2 regions of the Brevibacillus parabrevis genome follow, and region 2 is predicted to be linked to the other one. Evidence: riboswitches for the same ligand, from Rfam matches in the RefSeq annotation. Region 2 holds a riboswitch; the other holds the start of a gene.
What was found. A riboswitch is a leader RNA that binds a small molecule or an ion and turns the genes downstream of it on or off. The one in region 2 is predicted to bind lysine.

Region 1 (5,716 bases), 620 kb from region 2:
TTCGGGGAATGACGTCTGACAGGAGCCAATCCTTGATCGCCGCTACCGTTTGCTGCCACTGCTCCTGCGGAGTGATGGCAGCAGGCTGGTCGCCTTCCTGAGCGCCATAGCTGCCGAACTGCGCGTGATTGCCGCCCTCGATTGTCATGAATACCGCATTCTCCGGCAAAAATGCCTTGCTGGCCGCAAACTTTTCCCGATTCACCACGCCATCCCGCGATCCGAGCAAGGACAAGACGGGTATTTCCGCTTTTTGCAAATCTCCCCGTTTGTCCGGATAGGCTCCCAAAAAGAAGACGCCATCGATCCGATCGAGGTGTTGGACCGCAAACCGGGCTGCCATGGCTCCGCCCAAAGAGTGCCCGCCGATCACAAACGATTGCTTGGGATATGCTTTCAACACTTGATTGGCTCGCTCGACATCGCTGATAGCCAAATTCAGCGGCATTCTCGCTACGAATACCCGATATCCGGAACCAGCCAAAGCTCGTGCCAGCGGTGCATAGCTCTCCGATTTGACCAAAGCGCCTGGATATAAGATCAACCCTGGCTCCCGGGCTTCTCCGCCTTCAAAAGCAATCCAGTCGCCCGTATCGATAACGGTGATGCCTTCCCCTCCCTGCATCGCATCTTTGGCAGCCTGATCGTGCTGGTAAGGACGCAAATACCAGATCGCCGTACACGCTCCTACAAGCAAAAGCAAAACCAGTGCCCTGCGCCATATTTTCCGTTTGCGACTCATCCCGCCACCTCGCTTCCGGTCCCTTGTTACCTGCTTCTTATTATGCCTCCATTTTCCTTTCCATGTACGTCATTTGCATTTGCGGATTCGCGGGCTACACATACTGAAAGCATGACGCTTCCCATGCCGCGAAACGTTTGCTACAGCGATGGCAGCGACAGCAGATCGTGGGCTTCTCCCTGCTCTTTTGCCCAGACATGAAAAAAGGCGCAGTCTGTTTCTCTGCCCCTTTTCCTTCGCTCATTTTTTCTCCTTTTGCCGCTCCCGAAAACGGCGTACCTTCATCAGATTGCCGCACATTTTATCGTCGCACCAGCGCCGCACCCGGTTCCGGCTTTCATCGTAGAACACCCAGCGGCAGTCCTCGTTGTCGCAAATCTTGATCCGCTCCAGATGGGACGGAAGCAACAGCGTGGCAAAAGACCCGGCGATCCGCGCCATGACCAGTGGCCATCCTTCAATCGCGCTATGCCATTCCTGCGCATAAGTTGCTTCCTCTTCACTAGGCACGACGCGAACGTAAAACGGAGCTTTTGCCAGCGTCTCGTTCAGTTGCTCCAACTCCTCTTGCAGCAATGCCTCCCCGCTGACCACCTTTTCCAAAAGCATTCGCATATACTCGCGAAATTGCACAAGAACAGCGACGATTTCCTCGTCAAGCGGCAGCGGTGCCTGCAATTGGTGCTCTTGCAAAAACCATTCCTGCCATTCCCACTTTGCCAGGCGATTTTCCTTGCGGCCTGTCCCGCGCCAGTCACGCCAATCGCTGTTTAAAAAATCGATGCATAGCCATTGCACACTTCTCTTCCCCCATCTATTTTCGCTTCTTGTAGGTAACACCAACATATGGTAAGATCATCTTGTAACCGACAAAATTCATTTTGAGCGTTACAAACTTCTTCTTATTGCCATTATAGCGCTTCACCAATCTGTTTGACAGACGAGGAGGAAACACATGAATCGGATGGAATTGCTTGTTCATGAATGGGAGTGCACGTATGACAAAGAAGATTGGTATCCACCGCTCAAGCACGCCCTGGATGGCGTGACCGTGGCCCAAGCCAGCTGGCGTCCCGAAGGAGAGGCAGCGAACACGATCTGGGAAAATCTCAGTCATCTGCTCTATTTCAAAGAGCGTTTGCTGCACCGTCTATCCGGTACGGATTTTCCTGGTACGGCTGAGACGAACGATGACACCTTCCAACCATCCGGAGCGCCAGACGACGAAGCAGCTTGGCAAGCGGCGATACAGCGCATGGAAGAAGTACATCGCGGCATTCATGAAAAGCTCCGCTCCCTTTCTGACGATGCATTCGATCAGCCGCTGCCCACCATCTCCATCGGGCAAAGCGTGATGAGCATCATTTTGCACGACGCTTTTCATACGGGACAAATCGTGCAAATCCGCAAGCTGCAAGGCTCTTGGCCTGCGCGCAGGTCGTTTTTATAGCCCTTGCTCCCACTCTAGCAATATTTTGCAGCATAACTTTTTTCATTGATTAATAACGATCAATCTTATATAGTTGATAAATAAATCAACTTCATACATGTTATCCTCATCTTTCACGGTGAGGGTAGAGGTCGCGGCTTTTATGTCATCCTGTACGAGATTCAGAAGAAATCTATGACTCCAGGAAAGGGAAAAGCCGCCGAAGCTCATATCGCATCTCTGTGCGCGTGGGCTGGGGCTGTACCCGAAAGGGACAGAACTGTCACGTTTGCTTGCCGGGCAAACGTGGTGTGCTATCTTCAGTGAAGGCTTGGTGGGGATTGGATGATACCGCCCTATGCCGTTTTTTGGCTATTGGCGGTTTTTTCGTTTCCGACCGACCTTCTCAAAATCTTCGAAAGGTCGTGCAAGCATCTTATGTCACAGAATCAACTGCAACGTGGTTTGAAAGCCCGCCACCTGACGATGATCGCCATCGGCGGCTCCATCGGTACGGGCTTGTTCCTGGCGAGTGGAGGCTCGATTCACGAAGCCGGACCAGGGGGAGCTTTGGTCGCCTACATCGCTATCAGTATCATGGTTTACTTTTTGATGACCAGTCTTGGGGAAATGGCCGCCTTCATGCCTGTATCCGGCTCCTTTTCCACCTACGCCACCAGATTCGTCGACCCGTCACTCGGCTTCGCGCTTGGCTGGAATTACTGGTACAACTGGGCAATTACGATTGCGGTCGAACTGTCAGCCGCAGCTCTCATTATGAAATACTGGTTCCCGGATACTCCCGCCATTTTGTGGAGTGCCTTGTTCCTCGTCCTTATGTTTGCTCTTAATTTGTTGTCTGTCAAAGGCTACGGCGAATCCGAATACTGGTTTGCCTTGATTAAAGTAGTCACCGTCGTCGTCTTTATCATCATTGGTATTTTGATGATCTTCGGCATTATGGGTGGCGAAGCAGTCGGCTTCCAAAACTTCACCAAAGGCGATGCACCGTTCAATGGCGGCTTCATGGCGCTTCTCGGCGTCTTCATGATTGCCGGGTTCTCGTTCCAGGGAACCGAGCTTGTAGGGGTGGCCGCTGGTGAGAGCGAAGACCCTGCGCGCAATATCCCGAAAGCGATCCGCCAGATTTTTTGGCGCATCTTGCTCTTCTACATTTTCGCAATCCTGATTATCGGGTTGCTCGTTCCTTACGACAATCCGAATCTGATCAGCGGTGATATTACCGATATTGCCATCAGCCCGTTTACGATCGTCTTTGAAAAAGCCGGCTTTGCCTTCGCCGCCTCTGTGATGAATGCGGTCATCCTCACCTCCGTGCTGTCTGCCGGCAACTCCGGCATGTACGCATCCACCCGCATGCTGTGGGTGCTGGCGAAGGAAGGAAAAGCGCCAAAATGGTTTGCCAAAGTCACTCGCAACGGCGTCCCGATCAATTCCTTGATCATGACGGCTGCCATCGGTGCGCTGGCGTTTCTGTCTTCCCTGTTTGGAGATGGCGAGGTGTACGTATGGCTTCTGAACGCATCCGGCATGTCCGGGTTTATCGCTTGGCTCGGCATTGCCATCAGCCATTACCGCTTCCGCAAAGCGTACCTGGCACAAGGCCGCGACCTGCGTGAGCTGCCATACCGGGCGAAGCTGTTCCCGTTTGGCCCGATTTTCGCCTTTATCATTTGCTGCGTCGTCATTGTCGGCCAAAACTACTCGGCGTTTATCGGCGGCGAGATTGACTGGAACGGCGTGTTCGTCTCCTATGTTGGCTTGCCGCTGTTTTTGATCGTCTGGCTTGTCTACAAGTATACGAAAAAGAGCAAGCTTGTTCCGCTCCATAAAGTAGATTTCAGCATGGACGAAAAATAAATAGCTTTGCCAAACAAGTCATTGCAGGCTCCCTCACGTCGAGGGAGCTTTTTTATTGTTTCATTTTATTTTTCCGATCAACTTTCTTATGATTACATATTGACGAATGTAGACTGGAAATATATACTGTTCATGAAAATTTGATAATGAGAATCGTTATCGACAAACTCTTTTCCTATTCCCAAGGAGGCCCCATAATGAAGTCCAGGTTATCGAAGCATCTCTACAGCACTACACTGGTTGCCGCGCTTCTTGCAGGCAATACTCATTTGGCTATGGCCGCTCCTGCAGTTGTTGCAGCCGCAGAACAAACCCAGACCGCTCCTCTGTCTCTTCACGGTGCGATCGAACAGGCATTGAAAACCAGCATCGATCTTGAGCTGCTGCAAATAGATTACGATGTTACGGAATATGAAACGCTCTATACGCTGCGAGAAAAAGCGGCCATCCAGCTCGAAAACGTCAATACGCTCGATGATGCCAAGAAAAAATACGAAGACGCTGCCAAAGCGAGAAAAGACCTGGCGCTTAGCGAAGTCACTTTGAAAACCTCAAAAAACAATTTGCAGTTGCAAGTGCAAAAAGCGTATTTTGAAGTCTCTTCTCTGGAAGAAAAGATCAAGCTGCAAAAGCAAAGCATCCAACGCCAATACTGGTCGGAGAACGACGAAGCGAAAGAAAAGCTGTCCGCTCTGGAAACCAGCTACAAGCAGGCATTGGCCAAACTCAACGATCTGCTGAACGAAAAAAAGGACAAGTCCTGGCGCTTGGAAACCCGCGAGCTGTCCGCACCGCTTGTTGCCACTCTGGAAGAAGCCAAAGCGCAAGCCTACAAAAAGCGGCCTGACATGATGAAAGCTGTCGCCGAGAAAGATTTTGCCGAAGTCAAAGTTAACTACACGAAAGACTACACGCCCATCAGCACCTATAAAGGCAAAGTAGCCGTCAAGCAATTGCGCAAGTCCGACCTGGTGCTGGAACGACTGAAGCAAAAAGTCGATCAGGAAGTAGCCGACTCTTTCGAAAAGGTCGCCGCGGCGAAAAAAGCATTGGCTGAGAGCGTCCTTGCCAAAAACGAAGCAGCCAAGCAATACCAGCAAGCTTTGTCGGATTACACCAGTCAAAAAGCAGCCTTGAAAGACTTGATCGAAAAAGAAGCAAGCCTGTTTGCAGCAGAAACCAAAGCATCTGAATCGCTCTATCAATACAACCTTGCTGTCAGCACATTGGATCAATCGATCGGTTTCTAATATTTCGCTTCACGTAATATTTTTTCGTCATTTTCCCTCCTTTTTATCTGATGAATTAGGCAGCAAGCTCCAGACTGCCTTTTATATAGATCAGCGGCTCTCTCCTCTTTACTTTTGACCAAGCTCATAGCAAGAAAGGCGTCCGCTATCTGGATGCCTTTCTTGCTGCACGCTGCCTTTACACAAAATTTGTAAATTATTTAAACTCTTTGATTGATAAATGATGTTTTCTATCATTCCAACTCTCGATTTCGTATTGACGAACATCAGGTTGGAAATATATACTGTTCATGAAAATTGATAATGATTATCGTTTTCATTACTCGTGAAATGAAGGAGGCTTTGTAAATGAAGTCCCGGTTGTCCAAACATCTTTACAGCACCACACTGGTCACTGCTCTTTTTGTCGGCAGC
Region 2 (5,716 bases):
TCTGGGCTCCTTGGTGCGGCCCTTGCAAAATGATCGCTCCAGTCCTGGAGCAAATCGACGGGGAAGTGGGCTCCAAGCTCAAAATCGTCAAAGTAAACGTTGACGACAACCCGGATTCCGCAGGCCGTTTTGGCGTTATGTCCATCCCGACCTTGATCGTCTTCAAAGATGGTCAGCCTGTAGACAAAGTGATCGGCTTCCAACCAAAAGAAGCCCTCATGGCAACCGTAGGCAAACACCTGTAAGCATAAACGACCAGACAGCATGAGAAGCGGCGCTCCAATGCCGCTTTTCTCATGTCTGCAGGGCTGCTGTCTTTTTGCTTCCTTATAATAGAAAGCGTTTTCACGAACGATTAAACTGTCGCTGCAATGAGAAGCGGCAGTTTTTTTGCTTGGGCTGCGATTATGCCGGAGCTACGTTTTCTAATCCGCCGAATCATGATACTATGAGCATAGAACGTACATTCTTATTGCAGGAATGATAAGGGAAGGAAGTCATTTGATGCCAAGCAAATTGACGAAAGAGCAAAGCGACTATCTCGTGTCGAAAATACAGCGGTTTTTCGCTGAACAACGCTCGGAAAACCTGGGCAATTTGGAAACGGAAGAGATGATCGAGTTCTTTTCCAAAGAACTGGGGCCGTTTTTTTACAATCAGGGAGTACAGGATAGCCGCAAGCTTTTGCTGGAACGGATGAGCGCACTGGAAGACGAGCTGTACGTCCTGGAGCAGCCCGTCATGAAAAAGCGATAGCAGATGAAAGAACGAGGGAGGGAGCAGCCATGAACCGTTCGTTGAAAGATAAGCTGGCTGTGCTGCCAGAAAAACCCGGCTGCTACCTGATGAAAAATGCAAGCGGGGAAATTATTTACGTCGGAAAGGCTAAAGTGCTGAAAAACCGCGTACGCTCCTACTTTACGGGTAGCCATAACGGGAAGACGCAGCTTTTGGTCAGCGAGATCGTCGATTTTGAGTACATTGTGGTAGCCTCGGCGATTGAGGCGCTGCTGTTAGAGTGCAACCTGATCAAAAAGCATGACCCCCGCTACAACGTCATGCTGCGCGATGACAAGACGTATCCGTACATCAAAATCACGAATGAAGAACAGCCTCGTCTGGAGATTACTCGCAAGGTGCTGAAGGACAAAGCCAAATATTTTGGCCCGTATCCAAACGCTGGCGATGCTTCCGAGGTGAAGAAGCTGCTGGACCGGCTCTATCCTTTGCGCAAATGCCGCAACATGCCCAAACAGGTTTGCTTGTACTACCATTTGGGCCAATGTCTTGCTCCTTGTGTGTACGAGGTTTCGGCAGAGGAAAACCAGCGACTGGTTGACGAGATTAGCCGATTCCTCGACGGCGGTCATGATCAGATGAAGCAGAGCCTGACCGAGAAAATGCTACAGGCGGCAGAAGCGATGGAGTTCGAGCGGGCCAAGGAACTGCGGGATCAGATCAAGAGCATTGAAGCGGTGATGGAAAAGCAGAAGATCACGTTTACCGACACGGTAGACCGCGACATTATCGGCTTTGCGGTAGAAAAGGGCTGGATGTGCATTCAAATTTTTTACATGCGCCAGGGCAAAATGATCGAGCGGCAGACGACCTCTTTTCCATATTACGGCGGCGAAAGCGAAGACTTCATGTCGTACGTCACCCAGTTTTACTACGACAAGCAAAACGCGCTGCCAAAAGAAATTTTGCTGCCGGAGGAAAGCGAGCCGGAGCTGCTTAGCGAATGGCTCGGGGTCAAAGTATTGACACCGAAGCGGAGCAAAAAGCGCGAGCTGGTCGAGATGGCCTGTGAAAACGCGCGCATTGCCCTCCAGGAGAAGTTCGCGCTGATGTCCAAAGATGATGCGAGGACGATTCAAGCTGTGCACAATTTGGGGCACGTGCTGGGGATTGGCGTTCCCCACCGGATCGAGGCGTTCGACAACTCCAACATTCAGGGAACAGAGCCGGTGTCTGCGATGATCGTGTTTACAGACGGTCGTCCGGACAAAAAGGAGTACCGCAAGTTCAAGATCAAGACGGTCGAAGGCCCCGACGATTACGGGTCCATGCGCGAAGTTGTCCGCAGACGCTATTCGCGGTTGCTGAAGGAAAACCAGCCATTGCCGGACTTGATCGTCATCGACGGAGGCAAAGGCCAAATCAGCGCTGCCATGGACGTCCTGGAGAACGAATTGGGGCTGTACATTCCGGTTTGCGGCTTGGCGAAGGATGAAAAGCACAAAACGGCGCAGCTGATGTACGGCGATCCGCCAGAACCCGTGAATCTGAAGCGGGACAGCTATGAGTTTTATTTGCTGCAACGCATTCAGGACGAGGTTCACCGTTTTGCGATCACGTTCCACAGACAGTCACGGACGAAAACGATGCTCTCCTCCCAACTGGATGAAATTCCGGGCATCGGCGAGAAGCGGCGCAAGCTGTTGTTTACCCATTTTGGCTCGCTGAAAAAAATGCGCGAAGCGACTGTGGAGGATTTCCGGCAGCTTGGGATCGGCGACAAGCTGGCCCGAGAGATCATCACTCATTTGCGCAAGCTGGAATCGTAACGGTTTTGCAAAAAGCGATTGAACCGCTCGGATTCCCATGATATAATCCGTTTCAAACAGAATAGTTAGCCTCACTTCCATTTATGGAGTGAGGTAGAGGCGCGAAAACCATGAGTACCACCCTGAGATCGGGTATCTGTGAAGGGAACGGGAAAGGGGGATTCGCCGAAGTGTGGAGAAAAACCCGTTTGTCTCCATGCTGGGTCTGCATTGAACAAGTGCAGGACTGTCATCTGGCTCTTGACCGGCGCCAGATGGAGAGCTATCTCACGGTGTGTCGATGTGAGCGGTGACAGGGATTTGCCTTGTCATGTGCTGCCATGGACCGCGTGTAATTGGGAGGGAGGAACCGGTATGTCGAAACAGTAGGCAGCGGCAGGTACTTATTCCTTGTCGGTGCCTTTTTTATACAGACTTTTTCCAGTAAAAATAGAGAGATTCATAAAACGGCAGCAAAAGATACATTCTACAATCATTGGATATGAGAAAAGGGAGAGACGCCGCATGGGGTTGATCGTGCAGAAATACGGAGGCACCTCTGTAGGGACCATTGAGCGAATTTTACGAGTTGCAGATCGAATTGCCAGTTACAAAGAAGAAGGGCACGATGTGGTGGTCGTCGTATCTGCGATGGGCAAATCTACAGACGTATTGGTAGATATGGCCAAACAGATCAGCGCCTACCCGTCCGAGCGAGAGCTGGATATGTTGCTGACCACGGGGGAGCAAGTATCTATCGCCTTGCTTGCAATGGCCTTGCACACGAAAGGCTACGATGCGATTTCTTTGACAGGCTGGCAGGCTGGAATCACGACGGAAGCGATTCATGGCCGGGCGCGAATCAAACAAATTGATTCTGAGCGCATCCAGGCAGAAATAAGCCGCGGACGTGTTGTGATCGTAGCAGGTTTTCAAGGTCTCAGCGACGAAGGAGAAATTACGACGCTCGGCCGGGGTGGTTCGGATACATCGGCAGTTACGCTGGCCGCCAGCTTGAATGCAGACAAATGCGAGATTTTCACGGATGTGTCCGGTGTGTACACAGCCGATCCGCGGATGGTGCCAGCGGCAAGCAAGCTGGACACGATCTCGTACGACGAGATGCTTGAACTCGCGAATCTCGGAGCGGGAGTTCTTCACCCGCGCTCGGTGGAGGCCGCGAAGAAATACAAAGTACGGCTGGTCGTCCGCTCCAGCTTTACTGCCGAAGAAGGTACGTACGTTGAGGAGGTTGCCAACATGGAAACAGGAAGAGTAGTAAGTGGAGTCGCGCATGACGAGGATGTAGCAAAAGTCACGGTTGTCGGTATGCCTGCGAAGGTTGGGACTCTTTCCCGCCTGTTCAATACGCTGGCGGACAATCAGGTGAACGTCGACATCATTATTCAAAGCTCCTATGACGCAGCAGTGACGAATATTTCCTTCACGGTTGCTGCGGATGACTTGAAAAAGGCATTGGACACGTTGGAAAACCACAAAGCAGAGCTTGGCTTCGAAAAAGTCGATTACGAGCAAAACCTGACCAAAGTGTCCATCGTAGGCTCCGGCATGGTCAACAATCCGGGAGTGGCCGCCGAGATGTTCCGCGTTTTGGCAGAAAAAGAAATTTCTATTAAAATGGTTTCAACTTCAGACATCAAAGTTTCTTGCGTCATTCCTGCCGGGCAGACTGAGCTTGCTGTCCGCAGCCTGCACTCGGCATACGGACTCGATGTGGAAGAGACAGCAGTGGTGCACGGAATCTAGGCAGCGAATGCTCCCTCGCCTGTAGGCAGAGGGGGCATCTTTTTGACCTGACAAGACACGCCAGTCCTGACAATTATTGCGCTGCGAATGGTTGGCATGAAGGATCACTTTGGAGTATGGGCGCGTATCATGATCGTAGAACGGCTCTCGACCTCCAGCCGGGCAAAGGTGTCTTTTCCTTTCCATTGCTCAATGCTGCCAGCAATGATGCCTGCTTCGAGCGACAGGGAGCGGCTGAGGCGTTCTGGTGTTTGGTAGTTGTGGATCGTATGGGTGAGTTTGTAGACGATGGTTTCGGCAGACTCTTCCAAAAGATCAAGCTGTCCCAATCCGAGGCGAATAAAAGGCATAATCGGACCTGTGGAAGACTGGATGGGGATTTTTCGCCCGAGGTCTTTTCCCAGCCAGTACAAAATTGGACTCTCGCTGTCTCCGAGCAGGCTGTTCGTCAATGTCTCGCGTAGCAGATGGTAGCCGAGGTAGGGCATGTTCATTCTTTCCGCTACGGGAATCGTTTGCGGCGGCAACAGTGCTGCCAGCTGATCGGTTTGGTTCATGGCGCTTCCCTCCTGTTTGTAAGAGAGTATGAGAGAAGCCCGGACTCTATGACCGATTCATAGAAAAAATAGTGAAATTGAACAAAGTTATTCTATCAATGTATTTAGTCTATTGATTGTCTTGACGCTCTCTGTCGACAAGAGTACAATTGGATTTGGTCAAAGTTTTGCCCAACTTTTTTTCGTATTTTGACACATTCCGACAAAGTTAGGCGTGAGAGGTTCTAACGGCTTTTTGGCATGTCTAATAGGGTAGGCAATGGGTTAGGATATGGGAGAAAGGTCCATAAAAGAGCGCTACATACACTGAAAGGGGGACCATTGTATGGCGAAAGGCCATAGCTTTCTCAGTCACAAGCTGCACTCACTTCTTGGTTTGTTTCCGATCGGGCTCTTCCTGCTGTTTCACTTGACAGCCAACTATCAAGCGACCCACGGAGCAGAAGCGTTCAACCAGACTGTTGGTCTGATTGAAAAAGTTCCACTTCTCTTGATCGTTGAATTCGTTTTCATCTACATCCCGATCCTGTTCCACGCTATTTACGGTCTCTACATCGCATTCCAGGCAAAACAAAACGTGGGGAACTTCAGTTACTTCAGAAACCAAATGTTTCTGTGGCAACGCCTGACAGGAGTCATTACCCTCATTTTCATTGTTTGGCATGTGTGGTCGACACGTATCCCGAAAGCGATGGGTGTAACCGTAAATTTTGACATGATGGCTGACATTCTTAGCAGCCCAGCAATGATCGTATTCTACACAATTGGGATTATCAGTACGGTTTTCCACTTCTCCAACGGAATCTGGTCGTTCCTGGTTCACTGGGGAATTACAGTTGGACCACG

Region 1: another riboswitch for lysine. It lies ahead of IRJ17_RS26865 (amino acid permease); the one in region 2 lies ahead of IRJ17_RS24065 (aspartate kinase).

The regions. Positions count from the first base shown of each region.
Region 1 is NZ_CP064090.1:5,853,152-5,858,867, forward strand. It holds gene IRJ17_RS26845 (hypothetical protein) at 1-19, shown strand, start outside; gene IRJ17_RS26850 (alpha/beta fold hydrolase) at 1-742, opposite strand, end outside; gene IRJ17_RS26855 (CGNR zinc finger domain-containing protein) at 983-1,540, opposite strand; gene IRJ17_RS26860 (DinB family protein) at 1,698-2,192, shown strand; lysine riboswitch at 2,310-2,496, shown strand; gene IRJ17_RS26865 (amino acid permease) at 2,610-4,052, shown strand; gene IRJ17_RS26870 (TolC family protein) at 4,250-5,302, shown strand; gene IRJ17_RS26875 (TolC family protein) at 5,651-5,716, shown strand, end outside.
Region 2 is NZ_CP064090.1:5,231,105-5,236,820, reverse strand. It holds gene trxA (thioredoxin) at 1-245, shown strand, start outside; gene IRJ17_RS24075 (DUF2164 domain-containing protein) at 505-756, shown strand; gene uvrC (excinuclease ABC subunit UvrC) at 786-2,567, shown strand; lysine riboswitch at 2,654-2,840, shown strand; gene IRJ17_RS24065 (aspartate kinase) at 3,072-4,313, shown strand; gene IRJ17_RS24060 (DUF2507 domain-containing protein) at 4,418-4,870, opposite strand; gene IRJ17_RS24055 (succinate dehydrogenase cytochrome b558 subunit) at 5,196-5,716, shown strand, end outside.